Regions from separate parts of the Solibacillus sp. NPDC093137 genome, predicted to be linked through region 1. Evidence: predicted binding sites of a transcription regulator. Region 1 holds the regulator's gene; each other region holds the start of a gene.
What was found. Region 1 encodes LexA, which represses DNA repair genes until DNA is damaged. Its sites were predicted from a motif close to CGAACATATGTTCG; they were not measured.
Positions count from the first base shown of each region.

Region 2: ACQKN3_RS11505 (UV damage repair protein UvrX) is a predicted target of LexA. The motif match lies at 7,779-7,792, and genes of this name have one in related genera.
Region 3: uvrB (excinuclease ABC subunit UvrB) is a predicted target of LexA. The motif match lies at 5,705-5,718, and genes of this name have one in related genera.

Region 1 is NZ_JBNNVH010000001.1:386,069-397,290, forward strand. It holds gene ACQKN3_RS01855 (DNA alkylation repair protein) at 1-473, shown strand, start outside; gene ACQKN3_RS01860 (5' nucleotidase, NT5C type) at 553-1,098, shown strand; gene ACQKN3_RS01865 (gamma-glutamyl-gamma-aminobutyrate hydrolase family protein) at 1,214-1,909, shown strand; gene lexA (transcriptional repressor LexA) at 1,993-2,616, opposite strand; gene yneA (cell division suppressor protein YneA) at 2,777-3,124, shown strand; gene ACQKN3_RS01880 (YneB family resolvase-like protein) at 3,111-3,767, shown strand; gene ACQKN3_RS01885 (DUF896 domain-containing protein) at 3,832-4,068, shown strand; gene tkt (transketolase) at 4,208-6,202, shown strand; gene ACQKN3_RS01895 (DNA helicase) at 6,434-6,997, shown strand; gene ACQKN3_RS01900 (alpha/beta hydrolase) at 7,011-7,658, shown strand; gene ACQKN3_RS01905 (EAL domain-containing protein) at 7,682-9,865, opposite strand; gene ACQKN3_RS01910 (CsbD family protein) at 10,067-10,267, opposite strand; gene ACQKN3_RS01915 (23S rRNA methyltransferase) at 10,348-10,848, opposite strand.
Region 2 is NZ_JBNNVH010000001.1:2,294,038-2,305,259, forward strand. It holds gene ACQKN3_RS11470 (phosphoribosylanthranilate isomerase) at 1-573, shown strand, start outside; gene trpB (tryptophan synthase subunit beta) at 570-1,757, shown strand; gene trpA (tryptophan synthase subunit alpha) at 1,754-2,533, shown strand; gene ACQKN3_RS11485 (sulfate permease) at 2,683-2,913, shown strand; gene ACQKN3_RS11490 (long-chain fatty acid--CoA ligase) at 2,948-4,561, opposite strand; gene ACQKN3_RS11495 (L-threonine 3-dehydrogenase) at 4,831-5,781, opposite strand; gene ACQKN3_RS11500 (YolD-like family protein) at 6,173-6,493, opposite strand; gene ACQKN3_RS11505 (UV damage repair protein UvrX) at 6,506-7,759, opposite strand; gene ACQKN3_RS11510 (carbon-nitrogen family hydrolase) at 7,936-8,727, opposite strand; gene ACQKN3_RS11515 (pyridoxal phosphate-dependent aminotransferase) at 8,879-10,063, shown strand; gene ACQKN3_RS11520 (glycine C-acetyltransferase) at 10,260-11,222, opposite strand, start outside.
Region 3 is NZ_JBNNVH010000001.1:2,088,009-2,099,230, reverse strand. It holds gene secA (preprotein translocase subunit SecA) at 82-2,592, shown strand; one part of gene prfB (peptide chain release factor 2) at 2,879-2,950, shown strand; one part of gene prfB (peptide chain release factor 2) at 2,952-3,983, shown strand; gene ACQKN3_RS10605 (hypothetical protein) at 4,158-4,511, shown strand; gene ACQKN3_RS10600 (competence protein ComK) at 4,517-5,008, opposite strand; gene ACQKN3_RS10595 (IDEAL domain-containing protein) at 5,196-5,435, shown strand; gene uvrB (excinuclease ABC subunit UvrB) at 5,793-7,775, shown strand; gene uvrA (excinuclease ABC subunit UvrA) at 7,781-10,648, shown strand; gene ACQKN3_RS10580 (DUF4097 family beta strand repeat-containing protein) at 10,735-11,222, shown strand, end outside.

The DNA of each region.
Region 1 (11,222 bases):
AGGAAGATTATGACCGCTGGATGGAACAGGCCTATTTCTATATGATTTCGGATTATGTTGTGGCAGTAACTCTGGCGGAATCTGATATTGCGCAAGAAGTAAGCGATAAGTGGATTGCCAGTGGTGAGGATCTGAAAATGTCGGCAGGGTGGCATTGCTACTGCTGGCTTCTCGGCAATCGTAAAGATGAGGAATTTTCAAAGGAAAAGTTAATGGACATGCTCGAGTATGTAAAACAAAATATCCGTCAAGCACCGCAGCGCACACAGGTGGCGATGAACAATTTTGTCATGACAGTCGGTGTTTCATTTAAACCTTTACATGATGAGGCAGTGCAAATTGCAAATGAGATCGGACCAATTGAAACGAAACGGGAAGGGAAAAAACCGGGTTTGCTTCATGCATATGAGGAAATTGAAAAACAGGTGGAAAAAGGGCGAATCGGTTTTAAACGTAAATATGTACGTTGTTAATTGTAAAGAGTTATACCTTGTTTTTTCACAATACAATTGTATAAACTAAAATTATGGGAATTTCAAGGAGGCTTATTACATGAAAAAAAGTATTGCTATCGATATGGACCAGGTACTAGCTGATTTTTATTCGAAATTACGTGTGACATATAACGAAAATTTCGGAACAAATTTTACAGATGAAGAGTTTCTTCTGACGACACAGCGCGATTTGCCTCGAGAAGATGCGAAGAAATTATTTGCAATATTAAATGAGCCTGACTATTTCAGAGATTTAAAAGTACTGGATGAAGATGCGATTAAAGTCATTCAAGAGTTGCAGGAACATTATGAAATTTTTATTGCGACAGCTGCAATGGATGTACCGGGTTCATTTACAGCGAAATACGACTGGTTAATGGAGCATTTACCCTTTATTAAAACACAGAACATTGTGTTTTGCGGAAATAAAGCGGTAATACATACCGATTATTTAATTGATGACAGCCCACGCCAACTCGCAGCATTCAAAGGGACAGGTATATTGTATTCGATGCCGTACAATCGATCAGAAGAAGGTTTCATGCGTGTTCATAACTGGAAAGAAATTAAACAGTATTTTATAAAACAAATGGAAAGTGTTTAATAAGTAAAGGGTTGCGATTCTGCAATCCTTTTTTATTTTTGTAGTCATTTCGTATAACGCAATAGTATAATTTAAATTATTGGAATTATCTATAAATTATAAGGGGATAAAAAGAATGAAACCGATTATTGGATTAACAATGTATGATTTTGACAAGAAGTTGGATATTAATAACACGTATTTAATTTCAATTGAACAAGCGGGAGGTATACCGATTTGTATACCGAATGCTACAGAAGAAAACGTAAATGAGTTATTAGATCTAATTGAAGGCCTCGTATTAATTGGTGGAGCGGATATAGATCCATTGTTGTTTAATGAAGAACCGCACCGTCATATCGGAAGTGTTGTACGGAAACGTGATGACAGCGATCTTTTATTGATGAATGAAGCCTATAAAAGACAAATGCCTGTTCTCGGTATTTGCCGCGGACAACAGATTATGAATGTCGCATTCGGGGGGAAGATAATTCAGGATATACCCTCACAAGTAGCGAACACAATTTTACATAAACAGCCTTCAAAGCGAGGGGAACTGGCACATACCGTTGAAGTAAAGACACCTAAATTTAAAGAGATTTTTAAAGAAGACTCATTCCGTGTAAATACATTTCATCATCAATCGGTTGGAAAGCTGGGGAAAGGGCTCGTTGTTTCGGCACTTGCTAAGGACGGCATCATTGAAGGGATTGAACATGAATCGCATCCATATTGTGTCGCGGTGCAATGGCATCCGGAAGAATTGGCTCCGAACGGTGATGTTTATGCACAGCGCTTATTTAATAGTTTTGTAGAAGCATGCAATAAATAACGAAAGGCTTAGTCGTTCGCGGCTGAGCTTTTTATTTTGTAAATAAAAAACTTGCCGATTCTATTAGAATGGCAAGTTGATGATTAATGGATATTTCGATAGAGGCCGACCACTTTACCTAAAATAGAAACTTGGTTGACAATGATTGGCTCCATTGAGCTATTTTCAGGCTGTAAACGGAAATGAGTTTTTTCTTTGTAAAAGCGCTTAACAGTTGCTTCATCGTCTTCCGTCATTGCTACGACAATCTCTCCATTGTTCGCAGTAGACGTTTTTTTAACGATCACATAATCCCCATTTAAAATCCCGGCTTCAATCATGGATTCTCCCATAATCTCAAGCATAAATAATTCCTCTTCCGGTGAGCCGTAAGCATCCGGCAACGGGAAATATTCCTGGATATCCTCGATTGCAGAAATAGGCAGACCAGCTGTAACTTTACCGATCAACGGAACATGAATGACACCTTGTTTTGCGATATTCATCTCTTCCTGATCCAATATTTCAATGGCACGCGGCTTTGTAGGATCACGGCGGATAAGCCCTTTACTTTCTAAACGAGCTAAATGCCCGTGGACAGTTGAACTGGAAGCTAAACCTACTGCTTCTCCAATTTCGCGAACTGATGGCGGATAGCCTTTAGCACGAACTTCCTCTTTTATAAAAGTTAGAATAGCTTGCTGCCGCTTTGAAATTTTTTGTGTCAACTAACTCACCTCTTTATCATGCTATTTTTCTTAAAGTAAGTATAGCAGTATGCGAACATGAATGCAAACATAAGTTCGAAAAAACGGTTGACAAAAACATACGTTCGTATTATTATGAGAACAAACATTCCGAACATACATTCGAAAGAGGGTTTTTCAAATGAAAAGAGTTAAATTAAATGGCTTCACATCAATGTTTCTACTATTCTCTGTACTTATGATTGCTTTATTCATGATGCAGGATGATAAAATTGAATTATACGAACACGTAAGCATAGAGCATGGCGATACTTTATGGTCGTTGGCAGAACAATATCGTGGTAAAATGGCTAAGCATGATTGGATCAATGAAGTAAAAAAGGAAAACGGAATGCTGGATGAAAAAGTTGTTTTAGGACAAGTATTGGTTGTGCCTGTAGAAAAAGATTCACAATACATTGCTCAGCTGAATGAATCCTCCGATATGCAATTGATTAAAGTAGCGAGAGGGAACAATGATAAAAACTAAAGCAGTAATCTATTGCCGTGTCAGTACGGATAAAAATACACAAGAAACATCGCTAGTGCGTCAGCAGGAGGAGCTGACAAAATACGCAAAATCATTCGGCTATAAAGATGTGGAGATTTTCATGGACCAGCATAGTGGATATGATGTCGATCGAGACGGATTACTCGACATGCTTGACTACATGAAAGAGTACGGTATTAAAGCATTATTTGTACAGGATGAAACCCGTTTAGGGCGAGGGAATGCCCGTATGGCAGTGCTGCACCTACTGCAAAAATATGAAGCGACAGTATATACATTGAATGATGCAGGTCCTGTCGTATTAAACGAAATGGATACAATGCTGCTCGAAATTTTAGCGATTGTCGAAGAGTATCAGCGTCGTATGCATAATGCAAAAATCCGCCGGGGAATGCGCCGCGCTGTAGAAAATGGCTACCAGCCGCAAAATAATTTGAAAAACCGCGGTAATATTGAAGGGCGTGAACGAAAAGAAGTGCCTGTCGAAGAAATTGTTCAACTGCGTCAGAAAGGCTTAACCTTTGCAGAAATTGCTACGACTTTGTCTGGCTTGGGCATTTCTATCAGTAAAGCGACCGTACATAGAAGATATATTGAATATATGGAGCGACTTGAAGAGTAAACACTTGTTTTCAAGTCGTTTTTTTTATACCTTTGTAGTAGGTAGGAAGAAAGGTGAGATTCAAATGTTATCAAAAGAAAAATTAGCTCGCATTAACGAGCTTTCTAAATTAGCGAGAGAAGGTAAATTGACGGAAGAGCAGGCGAAGGAACGTACAGCGCTGCGCAAAGAATATTTAGATACTTTCCGTACTACAATGCGTGATACAATCGAGCATGTAAAAGTAATTGATGAAGAAGGCAATGATGTGACACCTGAAAAATTAAAACAAATTAAATCACAGAAGAAATTCTTAAACTAATAACATTTCATTAATATGTCACATTTAATATAAAGTATGACATATTTTATAGGACGTTTTTAGAAATTATTGTTTTCTTGTGAAAATTTGTCTACACTATAAAATGTATAAATATCGTACGAGGAAAGGATGTCACATAATGACACAACAGATGGATCAGTTAGCAATTAACGCAATCCGTACACTATCAATCGACGCAATTGAAAAAGCAAATTCAGGTCACCCAGGTTTACCAATGGGTGCTGCACCTATGGCCTATACATTGTGGACGAAGCATTTACGCCATAACCCTCAAAATCCTAATTGGTATAACCGCGACCGTTTTGTATTATCAGCTGGACATGGATCCATGCTTTTATATAGTTTATTGCATCTAGGTGGCTACGGTTTAGAGTTGGAAGAAATCAAAAACTTCCGTCAATGGAATTCAAAAACACCGGGACATCCTGAATATGGTCATACAGTTGGTGTAGAAGCGACAACTGGTCCATTAGGACAAGGTATTGCAATGTCAGTAGGTATGGCTATGGCTGAACGTCACTTGTCAGCAACATACAACAAGCCAGGTAAAGACATTGTAGACCACTATACATTTGCACTATGCGGTGACGGTGATTTAATGGAAGGTGTTGCTGCAGAAGCAATTTCTCTTGCAGGTCACTTAAAATTGGATAAATTAATTGTACTATATGATTCAAATGATATTTCACTTGATGGTGATTTAGAAAAGTCATTCTCGGAAAACATCCAAAAACGTTTCGAATCATACGGCTGGAACTATTTAAAAGTTGCAGACGGTACAGATATCGTGGAAATTAATTCAGCTATTGAAAAAGCGAAACAAAATACTGGCGGCCCAACTGTAATCGAAGTGAAAACTGTTATCGGTTTTGGTTCTCCTAACAAATCTGGTAAAGCAGATTCACATGGTGCGCCACTAGGATTTGATGAAGTTACTTTAACAAAAGCTGCATACGCTTGGGAACATGAGCCATTCTTCGTTCCAACTGAAGTATATGATACATTTAAAGCAGCTAGCGAAGTACAAGGTGTACAAGCAGAAGCAGCATGGAATGAATTATTCGAAAGCTACAAAAACGAATATCCAGAACTGGCTGCACAATTTGTAAACGCAATGGAAAACAAATTACCGGAGAACTTTGCATCTGAGTTACCTGTATATGAAGCAGGTACTGCAGTAGCTACTCGTTCATCATCTGGTGATGCAATCAATGCAATTGCAAAAACAACACCATCATTCTTCGGTGGTTCTGCTGACTTGGCAGGATCAAACAAGACAACTATTAAAGGCGCTGGCGATTTCTTTGCAGAAACTCCGGAAGGCCGTAACATTTGGTTTGGTGTTCGTGAATTTGCAATGGGCGCTGCACTGAACGGTATGGCATTACATGGCGGTTTAAACGTATTTGGCGGTACTTTCTTTGTATTCTCTGACTATGTACGTCCAGCAATTCGTTTATCTGCATTAATGGGATTACCTGTAACATATGTGTTTACACATGACTCAATTGCAGTAGGGGAAGATGGTCCTACACATGAGCCAGTTGAGCATTTAGCATCATTACGTGCAATGCCGAATCTTTCTGTTATCCGTCCTGCAGATGCAAATGAATCTGTAGCTGCATGGAAATTAGCTGTAGAGAGCAAATCAACGCCAACTGTATTAGTATTATCTCGTCAAAACTTGCCGGTATTGGATCTTGCGACAGAGACAGTATACGATGGTGTTGAAAAAGGTGCTTATGTCGTTTCAGCTTCATCTAAAGAAACTCCGGATGCCCTGTTAATTGCAACAGGTTCTGAAGTTGGCTTGGCAGTAGAAGCTAAAAAGGCACTACTTGCAGAAGGAATTGATGCATCTGTTGTATCAATGCCATCAATGGACCGCTTTGAAAAACAGTCCAAGGAATACAAAGAATCTGTATTACCAAAAGCTGTGACGAAGCGTTTAGCAATTGAAATGGGTGCATCACTTGGCTGGCATAAATATGTTGGCTTTGAAGGCGATGTATTGGCAATCGATAAATTTGGTGCATCGGCTCCAGAGAAAATTGTGTTAAAAGAATACGGCTTCACAGTAGAAAATGTAGTTGCGAAAGTAAAAGCACTTTAATTCGAAGCTCAAAATGTCACTTGTCTACTATGGCAAGTGGCATTTTTTTATTTCTAAATCAATCGGAAGCCCGACTTATTGTATAGGTGACAAGAAAAAAGCTTTGGCAAAAAGAGCTGAATTCAGATACAATAGGCCCATACAGATAATAGGATAACGTGCGATTTTACTGAAGGAATGGTACGATAATAAAGAAATATGGAAGTATCAGATGAAGGATGTGGATGAATCATGACAGCAGAAAATAAGCAAAAAGAAATTACTACATATATCGAACAGACACTTTATTTCCTATCGAATAAAGCGGATCTTGAAAAATTCCAAACAATGCTTCAAAAAAATATCGATGAAAAAAGAGCTTCCTCCACGTCAACGACTGATTTTTATGATCGATTAATGTTAAATATTGCGTATTATGTGGAGAATAAAATGGCATGGACAGATCTTGTTCGGGAAACATTCAGTTCAGGAAAAGTGCCAACCGTTTCTTATATCGAAAATGAATTAATGGCACAGCAAATGCAAATCCGCAACAGTGTCGGAGAGAAAATGGACGATTACAAGAAAGCATTCCATCAGCAATATAATGCATTAAAGGTAGAGGATGAAGATGTGATTTACGATTATGCTTATGCATCCGTGGAGCATGCATACCGTATTGATTTTTTGACAGTTGCCTGTGCTAAAAATGCAAATATTTTAACAGAAGGCGATATCGAGGAAACAATCAAATTGCTGGATGGCTACATGGCTTATTACACGGACCAGCTTGTCAATAAAATGACGCTTTCTTAAAAGGAGATATAAAATGAACACACCATTTATTTATTTACACAAAGCACCTAAAGTAGATGCAGATAAGCAACCGGCGATTTTCTTGCTGCATGGATTAGGGAGCGATGAAAATGATTTACTACAACTTGTTGATTCGTTTTCAACAAATTGTCATATTTTTAGTTTGCAAGGACCGATTAAACATCGTCCGGGCTATGCATTTTATACATTTGAAGAAGAGGGTAAGCCGAATCGTGCCATTTTCGATAAAGTGCTGAAAGGTATAGAATTATTTATTAAAGAAGCTATTTGGGAATTCAATTTGGATGAACAGCAAATTTATGTTGTTGGCTTCAACCAAGGGGCAGCGATGGCACAGTCACTTGCGATGGTGATGGGCAATGCCATTCGTGGAACAGCAGCATTAAGCGGTTATTTACCGGAATTCGTTGCGCTTGAATATAGTAAAAAAACGATGGATAAATCTAAAATCTTTATTTCTCACGGGGAATATGATTATGATTTTCCGATTGAATGGGCAGAGCATGCCGTTCGTTTCTTCAATGACTATGACACGGACGTTACATTCAGAACCTATCCGGTAGGTCATGGAGTGAGCGAGCAAAATCTACATGATTTAATCGTATTCTTATCGAAAGATTTACCGAACACTATAAACTAAGAAAACAGCTGATGGAAGGTGATTTACTTCCCGTCAGCTGTTTTTTTCGTGTCCAGCAATTGTTCTGCTTCGGTAATAGACATCGGTTTATAGAAATAATAGCCTTGACCAGCAGGACAGCCAAGTTGTTGAAGCATTGCCAGCTGTTCTTCTGTTTCAATTCCTTCGGCAATGGGGCGCATTTGAATATTTTTCGCCAATTGGATAATCGTTTGTACGATTGCATACATCCCGGGTTCATCCATTGCGCTGATAAAGCTGCGGTCAATTTTGATTTCAGAAAAGGGCAACTGCGGTAAATAGCTTAATGAAGAAAAGCCGATACCAAAATCGTCGATTGAACATTCAATGCCCATAAGTCTTAGTTGATTTAGAATCTCTTTTGCTTTTTTAAAATCCACCAACTCAATGCTTTCCGTTACTTCCAGCTTTATATAATACGGCGGGACATTATATTGATAAAATATATCCCTTATATTTTGCAGGAAGTCCGGATCGTAAAAATGGTCCGGCGAAATATTGAGCGCAATCGGTAAAATCTTTTTATTCTCATTTATACGATTTTGTAGCCAGATAAGGATCTGTTTAAAGTTTAGTAAATCAATCGCTTTAATTTTTCCCGTTTGTTCAGCGATTGGGATATATTTTACCGGTGAAATGAAACCAAGTTTGCTCGAATTCCAACGAGATAATGCTTCAAAACCTTCCACTTCGATTGTCTGGAAGTTAATTTTAGGCTGCAAATAAACTTCAAATTCTTCATGTTGAAGCCCATAAGCCAATTGATTGAGGATATCCATTTCTTCCGTCAATTGTTTCGTACTATTATCTTCATATACTGCATAGCTCGTCCCAGTACGCTTCTGTGCATTGGATAAGGCGATATCTGCCTGATGAATGCTCTGTTCGACTGTCATCGACTCATTAAAGACTGTATAACCGATCTTTAATGTAATATAGATTTCTTTACCATCGATAATATATGGCAATTGTGTTATTGATTCAAGCTGCTGATTATAGGCAAGGAAGCAATCGTTTTCGTCAACTTTTCCGAAAATAAGCGAATTTGAAAAGCGTGAAATCAGTGAATCACTTTCCGGAAAATATATTTGCATACGATCCGCGACTTGACGGAGTAAATCGGCTCCAGCGTTTCTTCCGTATAAATCAACGACTTTATTAAATTCAGTAGGATGTAGAATTGCAACTAATCCCGAGTTGCCAACATTAATCCATTCTGATAATTCAGATTTGAAATAATGCAGGTTTGGTAAATTTGTTTCAACATCAAAAAAGGCGAGTCTGCTAAGCTCAATTTTTTGTTCAGCATACTTAATTGCTAATTGGATCAGTAAGGCCAATCGATTTAAGTAATTAATATCTATTTGCTTTAATTCTGTTGGATCCTGATTGAACAGGGTCAAAATGCCGCTTACTTCATTTTGAGGAGTTAAAATAGGCTTTGTCCATGAACCTTGAACAAAATTAAGATGCCAATGTTTAAAAAGATCTATATGGTGATCTTTGGGAGCAAAGTCTTTTAAATAAACTGCGTTTGAATTCAGGCTAGTGTTAGGTGTGATTTCCAGTATATTAAGTTCATTAATAATTTCCAATGGCAATGAATGCGTACCTAACGATTTAATTTCACAATTTTCATTAAAAATGTGAATGGCACAATACACATCGCGAATATAGAAAAGTTCAATCTTCTCGGTAATTAAATTTAAAATGGACTGCAGGTTATCTTCATGATCAATCGCTTCATAAACTTCATGTTCCAATTTATAAACCATTTTATTTAACTCTGCTTCCGTTGTATCTTCGCAAGTTAATAAAATATACTGAATCACGTTGTCTTCATTTCGAATCGGATGCAGTATAATTGTGTTCCAAAAAGCGGATCCTTCTTTCGTATAATGCAAAATCGTAAATTTTTTCGCTACACCTGATTTTAAATGTAAATTTAATTCTTCAATAGAGGTTTCATTCGTTCTGTGTCCATTCAAAATATTGATATTTTGATGAAGCAATTCTTTCATTTCGAATGATGTAAATTTTAAAAAGTGTGGATTAGCATGTAAAATAGGTAAATTTTCATCATTTATATCAATGATGAGCGATCCTTTCGAAAGCTGGTTACTTAAGGTTTTTAGCCAATTAAATAAGCGGTCTTTTGATAGGGGTATAAATTGATCAATGGTCATTCTAACTTCCCCTTTAAAAAGTAATGTGTATTTTAACTAAAGTATAACAAAATTCCTATAAATTTAAAGTGAGATTATATTAATATAAAAACATCCCTTTCAATTAAGTCTAAAGTACTTAATAAAAAATAAAGTATATTAACTACTTTAACGCAAAAAAAAGAAACTAGTAAATATGGAATTTACTAGTTTCTGTGAACCTTATTTTCGATATTCATCGATTTTAGTTGTAATTTTATCTTTTACATCAGCAACTCTTTCCTGTGTTTCCCCTTTTAGCTGATCGCGCTGACCTTCGACTTGTAAAGAAGGATCATTTGTATTTTTACCGATTTCTTCTTTTACTTCACCTTTAATTTTATTGCCTGCGCCTTTTAGTTTATCTGTAAATCCGTTTGACATAATATGACCTCCCAAAAGTTTAGATGATAATCATATTCCCTCGTTTATCAATACTAAACAAAGTGGATTAAAAAGTAGGATTAGAGCAAAATTTGTGTGTAGGTTTTATACAAGTGATGAAGAATCTCCTGACCCACTTCTTTTATAATTGTTTCACTATCCATTATCATGGATACTTTTGTTTTTGTTTCATCCAATGTGCCATTGTTAAATGTAACGATAACTTTCACTTCGCCATTTTCTTTTAACAGTTCTTTTTGGTTCGCAGAAAATGAATGCTCGGCGAATAAACCGTTATCTTGCCAAGTACCTGTGATTTTCAATTGCTGGGTTTCACCGCTGTCGTCATAATTCCACTCGACATCGCGTAATATAGTCTTAAATAAGTCGTTAATCGTAAAAGTTTGATTGTCGAATTCAATTTCAGTAGCTCGAATGGAATGGACATCGATTGAAATCGCTGATGCTGCTTCATTTGCCTTTGCATTAATTCCGGCTGCCGCCTCTTTTAAATTCAATACCGTATCACTACATCCTGCCAAAAAAATTACAGAAAATAATACTAAACTAAATCTCCTCATTAGAGTCCCTCCAATGCTGTTATTTCATTCATCTTACTAAATTGTGATGAAAGATTCGCACTGATTTTGAAACAGATTGTGAATAAATTGTAACAGTTCGTTAATTAGTTGAATAAGGAAAATCTTTTCCGAAATTGTTTGCATTGTCTGTTCATGAATAACGTTCGCAACTCTGGGTATGATTAGAACTAGATAGGAATCGCTTGGCGCTGAAAAGTCCATCATCTAAATAATCGAAAGTGAGTGGTAGAATGCGGATTAATGATGAATTGCTAGACAAACTTGGAATTTACTTTGTTTATCATGAAGTGTATAACAAATATGGCATTACTTTTGAAAGCTTTGTTGATCGTTGGACAAGAGGAATTCTGGAA
Region 2 (11,222 bases), 1.9 Mb from region 1:
GAAACAGCGGTCAAAGCAGGTGCTGATTTTATCGGATTTATGTTTGCGCCCAGTAAACGACGCATTACGGTAGAGGAAGCAGCGGAACTGGCAAAGGCAATTCCGAGTACGGTCAAAAAAGTCGGGGTTTTTGTCAATGAAGAGCCAGCCACTATTCGTCAAATTGCAAAAGAAGTCGGACTCGATTATATCCAGTATCACGGTGATGAAACACCCGAACAGATTCAAGAAATCGGGCTGTCGGCAATTAAAGCGTTCTCGATTCGAAGTGAAGAGGATGTGACACGAGCAGCGACGTATGATGTGGACTACTATTTGTTCGATGCGCCTGGAACTGACTTTCGTGGAGGAAGCGGAAAATCCTTTGACTGGATGCTGCTTGATAAAGTAAAAATCCCGCTTGAAAAGGTTATTTTGGCAGGTGGATTAAATGAAGAAAATGTTGGACTGGCGATTATGCTTGTCGAGCCATTTGCAGTAGATGTTTCAAGTGGTGTAGAAGTAGATGGTCAAAAAAGTTCAGCAGCGATTACGAATTTTATTGAAACAGCAAAAGGAGAGTTGATTTTATGACGACAGTAAAAGGACGATTCGGGCGATTCGGTGGTCAATTTGTGCCCGAGACATTGATGACTTCACTTGAGGAATTGGAGCTTGCATATGAGGAAGCAAAAAAAGACCCCTCTTTCCAGGAAGAACTAGATTATTATTTAAAGCAATATGTCGGACGTGAAACTCCCCTATATTTTGCGGAGCGTTTAACGAATAAAGTCGGCGGTGCGAAAATCTATTTAAAGCGTGAAGATTTAAATCATACTGGCGCACATAAAATAAATAATGCGATCGGCCAGGCACTTTTAGCAAAGCGTATGGGGAAGAAAAAAATTGTTGCTGAAACTGGTGCAGGTCAACACGGTGTTGCAACGGCAACTGCGTGTGCATTGCTTGATATGGAATGTATCGTTTATATGGGGGCAGAAGATGTACGCCGTCAGCAACTGAACGTTTTCCGTATGGAGCTGCTCGGGACAAAAGTTGTTGCGGTAGAAAAAGGCTCTGCTACATTGAAAGATGCGGTTAATGAAGCGTTGCGTCACTGGGTCACTCATATAGAAGATACGCATTACATTTTAGGGTCGGCACTTGGACCCCACCCCTTCCCTACAATTGTCCGTGATTTCCAGCGTGTCATCGGGGATGAAACACGTGCCCAAATTTTACAGCAGGAAGGACGTCTTCCGGATACAGTAATTGCTTGTATCGGTGGCGGCAGTAATGCAATCGGAATGTTCTATCCGTTTGTAGAAGATCAGGATGTAGCATTATATGGAGTGGAAGCTGCAGGTTCAGGTGTCAATACCGACAAGCATGCGGCAGCAATTCACGTAGGGAAAACAGGTGTCCTACATGGTGCGTTCATGTATTTACTACAGGATGACAACGGTTTTGTTCAAGAAGCCCATTCAATTTCAGCAGGACTTGATTATCCGGGAGTTGGACCTGAGCACTGTCATTTACATGAAACAGGTCGTGCTGCCTACCCTTCTGTTACCGATGAACAGGCACTTGAAGGTGTAAAGCTATTATGTGAAACGGAAGGAATTTTACCGGCATTGGAAAGCGCGCATGCCGTTTACTATGCGAGCCAATTTGCCAAGGACCGACCTGCTGATGAAATTGTTGTCGTTTGCTTATCAGGTCGTGGAGACAAAGATGTTCACACATTAATGGATAAACTTGGAGGTGGCGCGAAATGACATTGCAAAAACAGCTTGAAAACGTATTAGCAGCAGGAGATAAAGCATTTGTTCCTTATATTATGGCAGGCGATGGCGGGCTTGAAACATTAAAACCTACTATACTAAAGCTTCAGCAAATCGGAGTTTCCGCAATTGAGGTCGGCATTCCATTTACCGATCCTGTAGCAGATGGACCAACGATTGAACAAGCTGGTGAACGTGCACTTGCACAAGGTGTGACATTGAAAAAAGTACTGGATGAACTGCAAAGCTTTGCACAGGAAATCCATATTCCGCTCGTTGTCATGACTTACTTAAACCCGATTTTAGCTTATGGGATTGAAGCATTTGCAGAGGATGCAAAACGCAGTGGTGTTCAAGGACTGATTGTACCGGATATGCCTTACGAAGAAAGTGCTTTATTGCATGACGCTTTAAAGGTAAATGGCATTGCGCTTGTCCAGCTCGTATCATTGATGAGTCCCCCTGAACGTATTAAGAAATTAGCCGCTGCAAGTGAAGGCTTTGTTTATGCTGTAACGGTAAATGGCATTACCGGTGAACGTGCAAGCTTTGCCGCGGAACTTGCCGGGCATTTTGCAAACTTGAAAGCAGCGAGCAATATTCCCGTGTTAGCAGGTTTCGGTATTTCAACGACTGAACATGTAAAAAGCTTTGGCGATATCGCAGATGGAGTAATTGTCGGCAGTAAAATTGTTACGGCACTCGTCGAGCAAGACTGGGCAACAATCGAAGCGCTTGTACAGGCAACGAAGAAATCGGCCGCGATTTAATCACTACTTATTAAGAGGATGCAACGACTTGAAGAATTGGAGGACCCCATCTCTTCCTTTCAGTACCTTTGCATCCCACTTTCTTCTATATATATTATATTTCCTTTATATGGTATCCTTTGATTAAATCTATTTAGTGGGGGTTCAAGATGAATGTAAAGGACTTTTTTGGTGGTTTGTTTTTTATTGCGATTGCCGGTTATTTTACGTATGTATTAGTAGATAGCATGCCAAAGCTGTTCATAGACAGTACAACGACTTGGCAATACTTTGTCGCATTCTTTCGTGTTGCACTCATTATTTTCCTTTTCAACTTAGGACTCTCCCTTATGAAACGCTTTTTCGTAGGCGGGACGACGAAAAACGGGAACGCTCGGTAATTCGATGCGTCCCCGTTTTTTATTTCATTCCACACTATAGTTGAAGCTGTGGATAAATTTCATTCACATTTTCACGTAACTTTGCCTTTAAGAATTTCCCGACAGATGTTTTTGGAATTTCCTTTAAGAAAACGATATCGTCCGGCAGCCACCACTTCGCAAATTGTCCTTCCAAAAATGCCGTCAGCTCTTCTTTAGTTGCATTTGCTCCCTCTTTCAGAACAACACATGCCAGCGGACGCTCTTGCCATTTCGCGTGTGGAATGGCAATGACTGCCGCTTCAAATACCGCTTCATGCGACATGAGCGCATTTTCCAAATCAACGGATGATATCCACTCACCACCGGATTTGATTAAATCTTTCGTTCGGTCTGTTATTTTAATGAATCCCTCTTTTGAACGAACCGCTATATCCCCTGTATACAGCCAACCATCAGAAAAGGCTTCCGCTGTACGTTCATCTTTATAATATTCCGCCGCAATCCATGGACCACGCAGACGCAGCTCGCCCATTGTTTCACCATCCCAAGTTACTTCACCATTTTCATTGACGATGCTCGATTCAATTCCTGGAACCGTTAAGCCTTGCATTGCGCGTGTTTCAATTTTTTCATCCAATGACCAGTCATTCATATGTGACATATCACGTGACATCGAAACAATCGGTGAAGTTTCCGTCATGCCGTATACCACAATATAGTTGACGCCCATTTCTTCGTACTTTTTAATAAGGCCTTTTGGTGAAGCAGATCCTCCACAGAAAATCTCCTGTAATGTCGATAAATTACGTGCTCTTTTTTCTTGCTCCTGCAATGCACCGAGCCAGATTGTCGGGACGCCTGCCGTTTTCGTTACATTGTATTGCTCAATGAAATCCAATATTAATGCCGGTGTAAACTGAGGACCGATCAATACTTGCGTAGCCCCTACATTCACTGCTGCAAACGGCATCCCCCAAGCGTTAACATGGAACATCGGAACAATCGGTAAAATTGTGTCACGTTCCGAGATTGCCATCGTATCCACCATTGAGATTGACATGGAGTGCAGCACAAGCGAACGATGTGTATACACGACCCCTTTTGGATTTCCCGTTGTTGCGCTTGTATAGCACATGCTTGCCGGCGCATTTTCATCCAAATCTTCCGGGAACTCAAAGTTTTCATCTGCTTCTTCCAGCAATGCCTCGTATGACAGTACGTTCGGTAATGTTGTTTCCGGCAGTTCCCCATCCGCCATAATGATATAATGTTCAATTGTTTTCAGTTCCGACTGCACTTCTTCAATGAGCGGTACTAAATCTTCATCTATTAAAATTATTTTATCTTCTGCATGATTAATAATGTACGCAATATGTTCCGGTGACAGGCGGATATTGACCATATGCAAAATTGCGCCTGTACATGGAACCGCAAAATAGGCTTCTAAATGGCGGTGCTGATTCCAGGCAAATGACGCAATTTTGTCGCCGCGCTCCATGCCCAGCTTTGTTAATGCGTGCGCTAACTTTCTTGTGCGCTTTACCCATTGCCCGTATGTAAGGCGGTGAACCTTCTTTTCACTTGTACGTGAAATAATTTCTTTGTGTGCATAATACGTCTCTGCACGCTTGACCATATCTGTTAAAACGAGTGGTGTTTGCATCATCATTATATATTTCCCCCTTTTATGAGGCATTATCTTTACCGGCAATCCCCATTACCAATAAAACACCTCCTAATTTCTCCCACAATACCATTCTAATATAATATACTGAAAAATGAAAATATTTTGTCAATAATGCAGCTATTTCATTTTACTAGAGAAACGAATATTACAATTTTGCTTTTAGGGTCTCCCACCTCGAGGCTTTCCACAGGCACCTATATAAAAAAGCGAGTGAACTGCTTTTCAACAGTTTCACTCGCTTCTATAAGTTAAATCGCGTTTTGTGCTAATCGTACTTTTAGTTTTTCCAGCATATCGACCGTCATTTTTTCCAGATCGTAGTTAGCTTTGAAGCCCCATTCTTCAATCGCTGCCGATGAGTCGATTGCATTTGGCCAGCTGTCGGCAATTGCCTGACGGATCGGGTCCACATCATAATCCATTGTGAAGCTTGGAATATGCTTTTTAATTTCGGCTGCGATTTGTGACGGCTCAAAGCTCATCGCCGAAATATTAAATGCATTGCGGTGCAAAAGCTTTGCCGGATCTGCTTCCATTAAATCAACAATGGCCTGCAGTGCATCCGGCATATACATCATATCCATATACGTACCTTCTGCAATATACGATGTGTAGCGTCCTTCCGCAATAGCTTTATAATAAATATCTACGGCATAGTCCGTCGTTCCTCCACCAGGTGGCGTTACATAAGAAATCAGCCCCGGGAAACGGACACCGCGTGTATCCAGTCCAAAGCGTGTGTAGTAGTAGTCGCATAATAATTCGCCAGCTACTTTATTGACACCGTACATCGTTGTTGGACGCTGTAATGTATCTTGTGGTGTATTGTCCTTTGGAGTAGAAGGACCGAATGCGCCGATTGAACTTGGCGTGAAAAACTGCATATCTAGTTCACGTGCCACTTCAAGTGCATTCATTAAACCGCCCATATTTAAATTCCAGGCGAATACCGGATTTTTTTCTGCTGTTGCCGAGAGTAATGCAGCCATGTGTATCATCGTGTCTGCACCAAAATCATGGGCAAGTGTGTGCATGCGTTTCCCATCTGTTACATCCAATACTTCAAATGGACCTTCATGCTGATCAATTTTTCGAATATCTGTTGCCAATACATTATCTGTGCCATACGTATGGCGTAATTTCTCTACTAATTCCGAACCAATTTGACCTAAAGCACCGGTCACCATAATTTTCTTCAATCTGAAGCCTCCCTATCCTTTAAAAGACATGTTTTCAGCCTGTTACCGCTGAATATACCGTCTATTATTTCTCATCTATTAAAACAAATGTCCTTGTAGAAAATACATATAACCATCCAAAAATATTGATGTTCAAACATTTTCATGAAATTTATTATATGGTGTTCTTTTCTAAAAAACAATATGTTAAAAATATTCTTTTTCAGCAATACATTTGTACGTGTGAAATATTCGAATAGAAAGATTACTTTTATACGAGTGGCTCTGGTTGTAAAATCAAGTGAAATTTAATTTCTCTTTCTAACATTGGGTCAATTTTCATTCCGGGTCGGACGCTTTCCGCTGAAGTTGCCTCCCCCATTTCAATATTTTTATTGGACAACTGGAAAGTCTACTCATCCAAGAGTGCTTCATAAATATGGTGGAACTGAATTCTTTCGCTGTTTGCCAGCTTGACATATTGTTCGTGGATATTGATTTTTTGGATTGCCCCGGAAACTGTATAGAGGCCAGTTTGCTCCCATACTTTTAGTTGGATCGGGCAATGCTCTGTGTAGGCTCGCTGCAGATTGATGTTAATTTGTTCTAACTGGGCTTCGTCGAGTTGGGGTTGGGTAACAATTGCGTCCTCTTCCTGCCATTCACGCAATAGTTGGACATGCTCCGGCAACATCATTGCGCTCCATTTAATTGTTCCTCTATCTCTATTCATCGCCTTCACTCCCTATTGTTTATGCCCGCCTACTAATTTAGCCCGTGTCAGTGCAGTACCTGCTTCCGTATAGGAAACCGCACGCAATATCGCTGTTGTACCGTATTTTGTACGTAAACGGTCCATCGTTTCTCCGAGCTTGCGGTTACGCCAACGCATCTCATCGAACAGGCTGAGCTGCATCGAATATTCACTTTCAATATTGCTTAATGTAATCGTAATTTTGCGTGCCGGCCGTTCGGCATAAAATTCATCGAGCAGCTGCTTGCACACTTCGAAAATTTTCAGTGTATCGTTTGTCGGCTCATCGATTGTACGTGAACGATGAAATCCGCCCCCGAAGGCATCTTTACTGTAGCTAAGCCCTAACGAAATCGTCCGACCGATTTTCTTCGCTTCCCGCGCCCGCCTTGCCACGTCTTCACACATTTCCAGCAATACGACTAAAATTTCCTTTCTACTGCGATAATCGCGCATCAGCATCTGCCCTTTACCGAAGCTGATTTGCCCTTGCATAATCGGCGCACCGACTGTCGAATGATCGATTCCCCATGCATGGTAATACAGCTGATTGCCGAGAATTCCGAAGCGCTTTTCAAGTAACGCTAAATCGGCATGCGCCAAATCGTAGACAGAATAAATGCCCATATGATTCAGCGTTCTTTCCGTACGGCTGCCGATTCCCCACATCGTGGACAGCGGCATGATCGGCCACAGTTTTTCCGGTACATCATTATATGTCCATTTCGCAAATCCCGTCTTTTTTGCTTCGATGTCGAGCGCCAGTTTTGCCATCAGCATATTTGGGCCAAAACCGACTGCACATGGAATTTCAAATTGGTTGTAAACGAGCTGCTGAATGTATTTTGCCGTTTCTTCAGGCGGCCCCCATAATTTTTCGGTTCCGGTTAAATCGATAAAACTTTCGTCGACGCTATATACATGAATGGCCTCTTTTGGAACGAACTCGTTGAACAGACGTGTAATTTCCATTGATATGCGTATAAATAATGACATCCGCGGCTCAAAAAGACGAATATCCGGATGTGGCGGGATTTCGTATAATCGTGAACCTGTGCGAATATTAAAGCGCTTTTTCATCGGAGGGGACGCTGCAAGTACAACACTTCCCTTTTGCTGAAAATTTCCGACAATCGCAATCGGTACTTCCATTACATTTAAATTTTCAACCGATGCAATACAGCTTGCATAAAAACTGCGCATATCAATACAAATAATCGAACGTTCCGGCGCATTTTCATACATAAAGCTCATCTCCTTATATCGAACGTTTGTTCTTATATTAAAATGAGACGTGTGAGATGGCAAGTGGAAAGTAGTGGCTGTTTTGGTTGAGAGGGATTTTTTTATTGTATCAGTGAGTTAATTTGCTGCTTAATGCAAAAAAGCGCACCGGCATTCATCCGGTACGCTTTTAAAATTTATTCTTTTATTACTTTTTCATAAAGACCCGGACGGCGATCTTCGTATACAGGAATGCGGCCGCGCACTTCATCGACTGTTGAAAAATCAACGTCAATAATCGCCAGTTCCTCATCCTCTGCACCTGTCCAAAGCACTTCACCCCATGGCCCGATAATCATTGACTGACCATTGAAATTTTCCACTTTACGGGCAATACGATTTACCGCAACGACGAAGCACTGGTTTTCAATCGCTCGCGCCTGCAGTAATATTTTCCAGTGATCGATACGTGGTGTCGGCCATTGTGCTGGTACAAACAGCACCTTAGCACCATCCAACGCATGGGAACGCAGCCATTCAGGGAAGCGAATATCATAGCAAATTGCTCCGCCCGCTTCGAGCTCACCTAATGCGAAACGGTTCATATCACTGCCGGATTCCAAATACAAATGCTCATCCATTAAGCGGAATAAATGCACTTTACTGTACTCGCCGACTAATTCACCATCGCGATTGAATGTGTACATCGTATTGAAAAACTTATCATCACGTTTCACCGATACCGATCCACCTACAATATGTACCGCCAATTCTTTTGAAAGATTGCTTAAAAATGATTTCGTACGTTCTCCATTTTCGTCCGCCAGCTCTTCCAGTTTTTCGAGCGCATAGCCCGTATTCCACATTTCCGGTAATACAACGATTTCAGCACCGCCTGCTACCGCTCCGCGAATAAATTTCTCCGCGCGTTCATAGTTTTCATCTACCTTGCCAAAACCAACATTTAATTGAATACAACCGATTTTCATAACTGCCACCGCCTTAAAAATTCCGTGCGAATCTATTTTCGCATATTCGTACTCATTGTAACATCTCACTTCAAGTTGTCAAAATCTTCACTTTACTTAAGTGAAGTTTTAGACTAACATTAACCTTACTATTTTTCAGAGGTGATAAAGAATGATTGAATTCTCGAAAAAGCTTCAGCAATTACCACAACAGTTTTTCGCAGCACTTGTAAACAAAGTAAATGAAGCGCTTGCTGAGGGGCGCGATGTGATTAATTTAGGTCAGGGAAACCCGGATCAGCCAACACCGGCACATATTGTGGAAGCACTGCAAAATGCGGCAAATGATCCACAAACACATAAATATTCTCCGTTCCGTGGTATTGCAGAGCTCAAGCAAGCAGCTGCGGACTTCTATAAACGTGAATATAATGTCGACATTGATCCCTCTACAGAAGTGGCCGTCTTAGGCGGAACAAAAATCGGTTTAGTCGAACTTCCGCTTGGACTCTTGAATCCTGGCGATTATATGCTCCTCCCAGATCCGGGTTATCCGGATTACTTATCCGGTGTCGCACTTGCAGATGTAAAGTTTGATACGATGCCGCTTCAAGAGGAAAATCACTTTTTGCCAGACTACGAAGCATTGTCCACAGACATTAAAAACCGGGCCAAATTGATGTATTTAAATTATCCGAACAACCCGACTGGCGGTGTCGCAACGCATGATTTTTTTGAACAGACCGTACAGTTCGCTAGAGAAAATAACATTGCAGTTGCCCATGACTTCGCTTACGGGGCACTAGGCTTTGATGGTGAACGCCCGCCAAGCTTCCTTCAGGCACCCGGTGCAAAAGAAGTCGGCATTGAGCTTTATACATTGTCCAAATCGTACAATATGGCAGGCTGGCGTATCGGCTTTGCTGTCGGTAATGCAAAAATGATTGAAGCGATCAATATTATTCAGGACCATCTGTTTTGCAGCCAGTTCCCTGCGATCCAGCATGCAGCCGCAGTTGCACTGAATGAAGAGCAATCTTGTGTAGAGGAATTGCGTGCATTATATGAGCGCCGCCGCAATGTACTCGTTGAAGAAGCCCATAAAATCGGCTGGGAAATCACAGCACCAAAAGGCTCGTTCTTTGCATGGCTCCATGTACCTGCACCATATACGAGTGAACTGTTTGCTGACTTTTTACTGGAAAGAGCGGATATTGCCGTTGCAGCCGGTAATGGTTTTGGTGAATACGGCGAAGGCTATATTCGTGTCGGGCTGCTCGTCGATGAAGAACGTTTGCGCGAAGCCATACAGCGTGTCGCGAAGCTTGGTCTGTTTGCGCAGACGGTTTTGAAATGACTTTTGAATGCTCTGCTATCGAAAATGCGGTGTTTTATTCGCCGCATTTTTATTTAATCCTCAATTTCAGTTAAATAATCCTCAAACTCATCTCAATAATCCTCACTTACCCTTACTTAATCCTCAGTTTACTATTTATAATCCTCAACATAACAAAACTCAGCACCATCAAAATCAGTGCTGAGCTTAACGTCGCTTATTTAATTACTTCTAACTCGCGGCCTACTTTTTCGTAAATCGCTAATGCTTCATCGAGCATTTCTTTCGTATGTGCCGCTGTTGGCATATTGCGCACGCGACCTGTTCCTTTTGGTACTGTCGGGAACACGATTGCTTTTGCGTACACACCTTCTTCAAGTAAACGTTTCGAGAATTGTTGTGTCAGCTTTTCTTCGCCGATAATACATGGTGTAATCGGTGTTTCCGATTCCCCGATATTAAAGCCAAGTTTTGCTAGGCCATCTTTTAAATACTGACCGTTTTCCCAAAGCTTGTCATGCAGCTCTGTTGATTCCATAATCATCTCTACCGCACGTGTAATCGCCGCAACATCCCCTGGTGGTAATGCTGTTGAGAATAAAAACGGACGAGAGCGAACTTTTAGCCAGTCGATCAGATTTTTCTTCCCTGCTACATAGCCGCCGACAACACCGATTGCTTTTGACAATGTACCGATTTGGAAGTCGATGTCGTGTTGCAGACCGAAATGCTTCACTGTTCCAGCACCTTTACCTGTAACGCCTGAACCGTGTGCATCGTCTACATACGTAATTAAATCAAATTCTTTTGCGATTTCCACGATTTCAGGAAGCTTGGCAATATCGCCATCCATCGAGAAAACACCGTCTGTAATAACCATTACTTTATTGTAAAGGCCTGATTCTTTTGCGTCTTTTGCTTTTGCACGTAAATCATCCATATCCGCATGCGCAAATGGAATAATTTTAGCTTTAGATAAACGGCAGCCGTCGATAATTGAAGCATGGTTTAATGCATCCGATAAAATCGCATCATTTTTGTCCATAACAGCAGAAATTGCCGCCATATTACAATTGAAGCCTGATTGATAGCTGATTGCTGCTTCTGTACCTTTAAATTTCGCTAATGTTTCTTCCAGTTTTACGTGTAGATCGAGCGTACCGTTAATTGTACGAACAGC
Region 3 (11,222 bases), 1.7 Mb from region 1:
TTGTATCAGTCCATTTGCACCACCGGTATATATAATGCTAAAATATACTTTGAGACTATTTATTGGGAAGTGACCAATTCGATGGCAAACATATTAAATAAATTATTTGATTTCAATAAAAAAGAAGTAAAGCGTTTAGAAAAGATTGCAGATAAAGTAGAAGCATTGGCAGGGCAGTTTGAAAGCTTGTCTGATGATGCATTAAAAGCGAAAACAGAAGAATTTAAAAACCGTTATCAAAATGGCGAAACAGTGGACGCATTGTTGCCTGAAGCATTTGCGACAATTCGTGAAGCATCTCGCCGTGTGCTTGGCATGTTCCCGTTCCGCGTTCAGATTATGGGGGCGGCTGCATTAAATGAGGGTAATATCGCGGAGATGAAAACCGGTGAAGGTAAAACTTTAACGTCGACAATGTCCGTTTATTTAAATGCCCTTACTGGTAAAGGTGTTCATGTCGTAACGGTCAACGAATATTTAGCAAGCCGTGATGCGACTGAAATGGGAGAGTTATATAATTGGTTAGGCTTAACGGTTGGTTTGAACCTGAACAGCCTGTCAAAAGAAGAAAAGCGTGAAGCATATGCTGCGGATATTACATATTCGACGAACAATGAGCTTGGTTTTGACTATTTACGTGACAATATGGTGCTTTACAAAGAAGACCGTGTACAGCGTCCGCTTTATTATGCGGTAATCGATGAGGTTGACTCAATTTTAATCGATGAAGCACGTACACCGTTAATCATTTCCGGACAAGCAGGGAAATCTGCACAGCTATATGTACAGTCAAATGCATTTGCCCGTATGTTAAAGCAGGATGAAGACTACAACTATGAAGAATCAACAAAAGGCGTAACGCTGACAGAGCAAGGGATCGAAAAGGCGGAACGTGCATTTGGCATCGACAACTTATTCGATTTAGCACATGTTCGTTTAAACCATGCGATCAACCAAAGCTTAAAAGCACATGCATCAATGCATAATGATGTCGACTATGTTGTGCAGGATGGGGAAGTTGTAATCGTTGACGGCTTTACTGGTCGTCTAATGAAAGGACGTCGCTATTCAGATGGTCTACACCAGGCGATTGAAGCAAAAGAAGGTCTTGAGATTCAAAATGAATCGATGACAATGGCGACCGTTACATTCCAAAACTATTTCCGTATGTACGAGAAACTTTCTGGTATGACAGGTACAGCAAAAACAGAGGAAGAGGAATTCCGCAACATCTACAATATGCAGGTTGTAGCGATTCCTACGAATAAGCCGATTGCCCGTGATGACCGTCCTGATCTAATTTTCGCAACGATGGAAGGCAAGTTCAAAGCAGTTGCGGAAGACATTGCAGAGCGTCACCGTTTAGGTCAGCCGGTACTGGTTGGTACGGTTGCAATCGAAACATCAGAAATCATTTCAAAATATTTAACGAAATTTAAAATTCCACATAACGTTTTAAATGCGAAAAACCATGAACGTGAAGCGGAAATTATTTTAAATGCCGGTCAAAAAGGTGCCGTTACGATTGCGACAAACATGGCGGGTCGTGGTACAGATATTAAACCGGGTGAAGGTGTACTTGAAATTGGCGGTTTAGCGGTAATTGGTACGGAGCGTCATGAATCACGCCGTATCGATAATCAGCTTCGTGGTCGTTCTGGTCGTCAAGGGAACCCGGGGGTAACGCAATTCTATCTTTCCTTAGAAGATGAGTTAATGCGTCGCTTCGGATCGGATAAAATGAAGTCGATGATGACAAGACTTGGTATGGACGATACACAGCCAATTCAATCAGGCATGGTTTCAAAAGCAGTAGAATCAGCACAAAAACGTGTTGAAGGTAATAACTTCGATGCGCGTAAACGTCTATTACAATACGATGATGTACTTCGTCAGCAACGTGAAGTGATTTACAAAGAGCGTGAAGAAGTATTGGATTCGGAAAATATGCGTGCATTAGTAGAATCAATGATTTCTCAGGCAATCGAAAATCAAGTGGCCCTTCATACACAAGGTGAAAAGGAAAACTGGACACTGGATGCGTTAGTTGACTATATCGCGGCAAATCTACTGGATGAGGGCGATATTACAAAAGAGCATCTTGAAAACAAATCACCAGAAGAAATGATTGCGTTCATCTCTGAAAAAGTGACAACTCGCTATGATGAAAAAGAAGAAGCGATGACACCGGAGCGAATGCGTGAATTTGAAAAGGTTATTTTACTGCGTTCAATCGACTCGAAATGGATTGATCATATCGATGCAATGGACCAGTTGCGTCAAGGGATTCACTTACGAGCTTACGGTCAAAACGATCCATTACGCGAATACCAGCAGGAAGGTTTCGCAATGTTCGAGGACATGGTCGCAGCAGTACGTGAAGATGTGGCGAAGTATGCATTAAAAGCGGAAATCCGCAGTAACCTGCAACGTGAAGAAGTAGCAAAAGGCCAGGCTGTTAACCCGAAAGAAGAAGGCGTAGCCAAACCGAAAAAACTGCCAACACGCAAAGCCGAAAACATCGGACGCAACGACCCATGCCCATGCGGCAGCGGCAAGAAATACAAATCATGCCACGGCGTAGGCCAATAAAAGCAATAAAACCGAGGTCATTGAAACTATGCTCAATGACCCGGTTTGTTTTTATTATAAATTTTGATTGTAGCTATTTAACAACGAATTTATCTTATTCTTAAACGACACTAGTTGATTGGAGTGGAGGCGGCGACTTCTGCGGGAAAAGCGGGACAGCCGATACACCGCAGGAGCGTAGCGACGAGGAGGATTGGCGCCCGCCCGCGAAACGCGTCCGCCGCAACGGAAATCAACGTTATGAGAAGACCAAACTTTAACACCCAAATACGGAGGAAAATATATGATGGAATTAGCAGATGTGCGTAATGCACTCGAAAATACAGCTACAAAACTAGCGGACTTCAGGGGGTCTCTTTGACTTAGAAAACAAAGAGGCTCGTATCCAGGAACTAGATGAACTTATGCTTGAACCGGAATTCTGGAATGACCAGAACGGTGCACAGGCAATTATTAACGAAAGCAACGGCATTAAAGCAGTTGTCAACGAATACAAAGAATTAGTCGACACACAGGAAAACCTTGAAATGACGCTCGAGCTTTTACGTGAAGAACCAGACACAGAATTGCAGGAAGAACTAGGCAAAGAACTTACTGAATTCCAATCAAAAATGGAAGATTTCGAACTGCAAATGCTGTTATCTGAACCATACGATAAAAACAATGCCATTTTAGAACTGCATCCAGGTGCTGGTGGTACTGAGTCACAGGACTGGGGCTCGATGCTATTACGTATGTATACACGCTGGGCAGAGAAGCGCGGTTTTAAAGTTACGACAATCGACTACTTGCCTGGTGATGAAGCCGGCATCAAATCGGTTACATTACAAATTTCAGGTCATAATGCGTACGGCTATTTAAAAGCGGAAAAAGGCGTACACCGACTAGTACGAATTTCACCGTTCGATTCTTCAGGCCGCCGTCATACATCGTTCGTTTCATGTGATGTTATGCCGGAGTTCAATGATGAAATCGAAATCGATATTCGAACAGAAGATTTAAAAGTCGATACGTACCGTGCAACTGGTGCCGGTGGTCAGCACATTAACACGACTGACTCTGCTGTACGTATTACCCATCTTCCAACAGGTGTCGTTGTACAATGTCAGTCAGAACGTTCACAAATTAAAAACCGTGATGCAGCAATGAAAATGCTGAAATCGAAGCTGTATCAGCTGGAAATTGAAAAGCAGCAGGCACAGTTGGATGAAATTCGTGGTGAGCAGAAGGAAATTGGCTGGGGCTCGCAAATTCGTTCATATGTGTTCCATCCGTATTCAATGGTAAAAGATCACCGTACAAGTGCAGAAACAGGGAATGTAGGCGCCGTAATGGACGGCGATCTCGATGTGTTCATTACTGCCTATTTACGATCAAAAATCTCATATTAAAATCTTTCAGCGATCATCTGGTTGAAAAATTGAAAGCCGTGCCTTAGTAAAAAGCTAAGGCACGGTTTTTTTAGTGAAATTTAAGCTAAGTAATAATTTTCCTCTTGTCAGATTTTAAAAAATATGTGAAAATACATATACGAACAAACGTTCTTATTAATTGGAGGTATTCGGATGCTGCAAATTCCTTCTAAAACGATTCCGTATTATGAGGCTGGGATTTATTTGCCGTTGCTGTTAATTATTCTTGGGAAGGATTACTCAATAGTGGAGCAAAGTCCGTTCAAATTTAAAAATCCCTATTTGCAATTAATCGATGCTGTACGTATCAAAATAGAGCATGACTTAAAAGAAACGAAGGACTATTTTAAACTTCATCAGATGCGCTTAGTGAGAGGCAAGACGGATGATTTGTTTACCGAGTATCATTTTTACTTTGGGGGAATCATGGAGTGTAGAAGATATTCGAATATTCGCCTTCGTAATCAAAGTGAGTTACTTCTTGCTGAATATTTTCAAAAAAACTGATGCTCTTATAAGATCCTATTGCGCTGTAAAAGCAGATATTTATAATACATTGCAGCGCGTACATATTGCTGGTTGAATGATTTCATATTGATATCCAGACTAATCTCAGTATTATCCACAAAAGTTACGAGCGTTTTATCACCGTCTTCACTAATATTAATAATAGGATTCAAGGATAACCAAATATTTTGAGGTGAAAACGGTGAAAATAGCGGGAATAAAATGCACGGATCCCCGAAGTCATAGGCCACCATTATCGGTAACTTATGTTTATTCTCTCCGAAAAAGCTTCTCGCCTGATATTTGCTGGCGTCATAGGAACTTCCATGCAGACGACACGTATCTCGAATAATTTTTAAAGGTTTATACGGAGATGTAGATTGGCCGTATTTGTCCAAAATGGCAGTGTGAATTTTATCTCGATGCTGATAGGACCTCAAACAGAAGGTAGAGTTAGAAATAATGTAATTGGATTTTTGTGTTAAATTACTAATCATTTTGTATCCCCTATCTTTCCTACTTTTTTAATCGCTTAAATTTTCACTATACATCTAAACTACTGCATAATTTGCTAAAAATCAACATTATATTTAGAAAATTCTGTCATATGATAATTTTTCAGAATATATTGCAAATTGTATGATTTTTAACTTATAATGGTTAAAAGAGGTCGAGGTGATATCGATGGATAAATATTATTCGTATACAGACTTTTTAAAAGCGGTTAGTCAGCAGTCCACTGAACATCATGCAGAGAAGCTATTGAATGAAATTTATTTAGATTTATTTATTAGTCGGTTGCAGCGGATGCAACGTATTGAACAATTAAAGCTACTTATCGATACATCGTTAGATCAAAAGAACGAACAAGCATTTCACAGCTATACTACAGAGTTAAAAGAGTTATTGGAAACTGTTTCTTAAAGGCCAACCTATTCAGGTGGCTTTTTTTTATGGGCAAGCAGCGGGTTCCGGTTGTTTTCTAATAAGTGAAAGAAAGTTTCCAATAAAATTAAAATAGTTCTAATAAATTGGTTAGTTTCTAATAAAAAGGATAATTCTTCTAATAAGTGCTAGAGATTTTCGAATAACTGGTCCCAACCTTCAAATAAATCACCAAACTTTTCTAATACCCGCCACCAAAGTTCTAATAAAACCAGCCCATCCAAAAAGACACATAACTGCATTAAATTCGAATGTACGTTCGCAATTTTATCGTAAATTAAAAACGGGTATGTTAAAATAGAAGATAATATAAGCGACAGAAAGGACAATCTGAATATGACAGAAACATTTACAATACAGTCCGCCTATCAGCCTGCCGGGGATCAGCCGGAAGCGATTAAACAGCTCATACAAGGGGTTAAAGAAGGCAAGCGTCACCAGACATTGCTTGGGGCGACAGGTACGGGTAAAACATTTACGATATCCAATGTAATTAAAGAAGTGAATAAACCGACGCTCGTGATGGCCCACAATAAAACACTGGCCGGCCAATTATATAGTGAGTTTAAAGAATTTTTCCCGGACAATGCGGTTGAATACTTCGTCAGCTATTATGACTATTTCCAGCCGGAAGCGTATGTGCCGCAAACCGATACGTACATTGAAAAAGATTCAAGTATTAATGAAGAAATCGATAAATTACGCCACTCGGCAACGACTGCGTTATTTGAACGGAAAGACGTCATTATTATTGCGTCCGTATCGTGTATTTACGGTCTCGGTAATCCGGAAGAATATCGTGAAATGGTCGTTTCCATTCGAACAGGGATGGAAATCGAGCGCAATCAGCTATTGCGGAAACTGGTCGACATTCAATATGAACGGAATGATATTAACTTTACACGCGGTACGTTCCGAGTACGCGGGGATGTTGTCGAAATTTTCCCGGCATCACGTGATGAGCACTGTATCCGTATTGAGTTTTTTGGTGATGAAGTCGACCGGATCCGTGAAGTGGATGCACTGACAGGCGAAATTTTAGGGGATCGTCAGCATGTAGCCATTTTCCCGGCATCCCACTTCGTAACACGCGAAGAAAAAATGAAAGTTGCCATTGAAAATATCGAAAAAGAGTTGGAGGAGCGTCTTGCCGTCCTGCGTTCGGAAGACCGTTTACTGGAAGCGCAACGCTTGGAGCAACGGACAAACTATGATTTGGAAATGATGAAGGAAATGGGCTTCTGCTCAGGTATCGAAAACTATTCGCGCCATCTGACATTGCGTGAAGCAGGGGCAACGCCGTACACATTATTGGATTACTTCCCGGAAGACTTTTTGCTTGTCGTTGATGAAAGCCATGTTACATTACCGCAAGTACGTGGTATGTATAATGGAGACCAGGCACGTAAAGGGGTACTGGTCGAGCATGGCTTCCGTCTCCCGTCTGCCCTGGATAACCGTCCGCTCATGTTTGACGAATTTCAATCGAAAGTAAGCCAGGCGATTTATGTATCGGCAACACCAGGTCCATACGAATTGGAGCATACACCGGACATGGTGGAGCAGATTATTCGTCCGACAGGGCTGCTTGATCCGACAATTGATATCCGTCCTATTGAAGGGCAGATTGATGACCTGATTGATGAAATTCATGAGCGCATCAGTCGTAATGAACGAACACTCGTCACGACATTAACGAAGAAAATGTCCGAAGATTTGTCGAGCTATTTAAAAGAAATGGGCTTGAAAGTCGAATACTTGCACTCGGAAATCAAAACGCTGGAGCGGATTGAGATTATCCGGGAGCTTCGTAAAGGAACATATGATGTGCTGATCGGCATTAACTTATTACGGGAAGGTCTTGATATTCCGGAAGTATCCCTTGTCGCAATTTTGGATGCGGACAAGGAAGGGTTCCTCCGTTCCGAACGTTCACTCATTCAAACAATTGGACGTGCTGCACGTAACTCGAACGGACATGTCATTATGTATGCCAATAATATGACAGATTCGATGACAAAAGCGATCGGTGAAACGAAACGCCGTCGTGAAACTCAAATGGCATACAATGAAAAACATGGTATTACACCGAAAACTATTATTAAAAAGATTCCTGAAATTATCCGTGCTACACAAGCTGCGGAAGGGGAAGAAACATATATTACAAAAGTGACAGGCGGCAAAAAGCTGACGAAAAAAGAGTTGGAGAAGCTTGTTGAGACATTGCAAGTTGAAATGAAAGAAGCCGCAAAAGCGCTTGACTTTGAACGCGCGGCTGAATTACGTGACATGATATTTGAATTGAAAGCAGAAGGGTGAACAATGTGAAAAATACAGAAATTGTCGTACAAGGTGCACGAGCGCATAATTTAAAAAATATTGATGTCACAATTCCACGCGATAAAATTGTCGTTGTGACAGGGCTTTCAGGTTCCGGTAAATCATCACTGGCATTCGATACGATTTATGCGGAAGGGCAGCGTCGTTATGTCGAATCATTGTCTGCATATGCACGACAGTTTTTAGGGCAGATGGACAAGCCGGATGTCGATACAATTGAAGGTTTGTCACCGGCAATCTCGATTGACCAGAAGACGACGAGCCGTAACCCGCGCTCGACTGTCGGGACAGTAACGGAAATTTACGATTATTTGCGCCTGCTTTTTGCGCGTATTGGAAAACCGTATTGCCCGACACATGGGATTGAAATTACATCACAGACGGTTGAACAGATGGTTGACCGCTTGATGGAATATCCGGAGCGCACGAAAATGCAGCTGCTTGCTCCTGTTATTGAAGGGAAAAAAGGAACGCATGTAAAACTGCTGGAAGACTTGAAAAAACAAGGCTTTGTGCGTATCCGTGTAAACGGGGAACTGCGTGATCTCGATGACAATATCGAGCTGGATAAAAATAAAAAGCACACAATTGAAGTAGTTGTGGACCGTGTTGTCGTAAAAGAAGGCAATGAAACACGTTTAAGTGATTCCCTTGAAGCAGCGCTTAGAATTGCGGATGGCCGCGTTCTAGTCGATGTGATCGATCATGAGGAGCTGTTATTCAGTGAGCATCATGCATGTCCGCTTTGCGGCTTTTCGATTGGTGAACTGGAGCCGCGCATGTTTTCATTCAACAGTCCATTCGGGGCCTGCCCTACATGTGACGGGCTTGGAAGTAAGGCAAAGGCCGATATCGACTTAGTCATTCACAACTGGGACTTAACGTTACTTGAAAATGCGATTGCACCATGGGAATCCGTATCGTCCAACTACTACCCGCAGCTGTTGGCATCTGTTTGTAAGCATTACAATATTCCAATGGATGTGCCGGTAAAAGATATTCCTAAAGAGAAAATGGATAAAATTTTATACGGTTCGGGTAAAGAGAAAATTTTATTCGAATATACGAATGACTATGGTAGTGTGCATAAGAAAAATATCGAATTTGAAGGTGTCATCGCGAATATCGAGCGCCGCTTTACAGATTCTTCTTCGGACTATGTTCGTGAATCGATGCAAAAGTACATGACCGAACAGCCTTGTGCTACTTGTAAAGGGCATCGTCTAAAAAAGGAAACATTGGCCGTAAAAATTAAAGACCAGAACATTTCGGAAGCGACACGCCACTCCATTCAGGAAATGTATGAGTTCTTTAGTTCAGTAGAATTAACGGAAAAAGAACGCCAGATTGCGAATTTAATTATTCGTGAAGTTATTGAACGACTGAAGTTCTTATTGGACGTTGGTTTAAATTATTTAACACTTGCACGGTCTGCTGGAACATTATCCGGCGGGGAAGCACAGCGTATTCGACTGGCAACTCAGATCGGCTCCCGTTTAACAGGCGTCCTTTACATTTTGGACGAGCCGTCAATCGGGTTGCACCAGCGTGACAATGACCGGTTAATTAATACGCTTGTAAATATGCGTGACCTCGGTAATACGTTAATTATCGTCGAACATGATGAAGATACGATGATGGCAGCGGATCACTTAATCGATATCGGTCCGGGTGCCGGTGTACATGGCGGTCAAGTCATTGCACAAGGGACACCGAAGCAAGTAATGAAAAACAAAGAGTCGATTACCGGCCAATATTTAAGCGGAAAGAAATTTATTCCGCTGCCGCTTGAACGCCGTAAATCAGATGGCCGAAAAATAAAGATTAAAGGTGCTTCTGAAAATAACTTGAAAAATGTCAGTGTCGATATTCCATTAGGGCAGTTCATCGCCGTTACAGGTGTGTCGGGTTCCGGGAAATCAACATTGGTAAATGAAATCTTATATAAGTCGCTCGCATCAAAACTGAACCGGGCAAAAGTGAAACCGGGTAAGCATAAAACAATAGAAGGTTTAGAACAGCTGGAGAAAGTAATCGATGTGGACCAATCGCCAATCGGCCGTACTCCGCGTTCAAACCCGGCAACGTATATTGGCGTATTCGATGATATTCGTGATGTTTTTGCGATGACGAATGAAGCAAAAGTACGTGGCTATAAAAAAGGTCGTTTTTCGTTCAACGTAAAAGGCGGACGTTGTGAAGCCTGCCGCGGGGATGGCATTATTAAGATCGAAATGCACTTCTTGCCAGATGTTTATGTGCCGTGTGAAGTTTGTCATGGGAAGCGTTATAACCGTGAAACACTGGAAGTGAAATATAAAGATAAAAATATTTCCGATATTTTGGAGATGACGGTAGAAGATGCGTTGGAGTTTTTCGGAAACTTGCCAAAAATCCAGCGTAAACTGCAAACGATTGTCGATGTCGGTCTTGGGTATGTGAAGCTTGGTCAGCCGGCAACAACATTATCCGGCGGTGAAGCACAACGTGTGAAATTGGCATCGGAATTGCATCGTCGTTCAACCGGCAAGTCATTTTATATTTTGGATGAGCCAACGACCGGTTTGCATGCCGATGATATTTCCCGTTTATTGATTGTACTGCAGCGTTTAGTTGAAAACGGGGAGACCGTGCTTGTTATTGAGCATAATCTTGATGTTATCAAAACTGCCGACCATATTATTGATTTAGGTCCTGAAGGCGGCGAAGGTGGCGGTACAATTTTAGCGACAGGTACACCGGAAAAAATTGCCGAAGTGAAAGAAAGTTATACAGGACGTTACTTAAAACCAATTCTGGAACGTGATCGTGAGCGTATGGAATCAAGAATTAAAGAAGCGCAAAATAAATAGATTGAAAAACTAAGAGCGCAAACGAAACTTTTCGTCCTCCCTCCCCGTATAATAACTATATACGAAGCAGAGGGAGGAATTTTTTTATGCAAGAAGAACGTAAACGCATTTTGAAATTAGTTGAAAGCGGTACAATTACGGCAGAAGAGGCGATTGTATTACTGGAAAAATTGTCGTCGGAAAAGGAATCCACTCCATCACAAGCAGCACCAATCGAGCAACCGGTTTTAGAAAAAAAGTATGAGGAAGAGCCGCATAAGGCAGAACCGGTATTTGAAGAACAAAAAGAAAAACGTAAAACATCAGGATTTGAAGATATTTTCGGCAAGTCATTTAACGATAAAGAATTCAATAAAAAAATGGACGAGTTTATGGGCGATATTAAGCAGGATTTATCGCAATTCAGCACACGCATGACAGGATTAGTCGGTGCAGCTTTGTCGAAGTTTAAAGAGCTTGATATCGATACACCGTTCGGAGAAAAAGTAGAATTCACAAAAACGTATGCTTACCCTGTAGCTGATGTTAAAGGGGTAGAGTTGGAAATCGCAAATGGTAAAGTCGATATTGTACG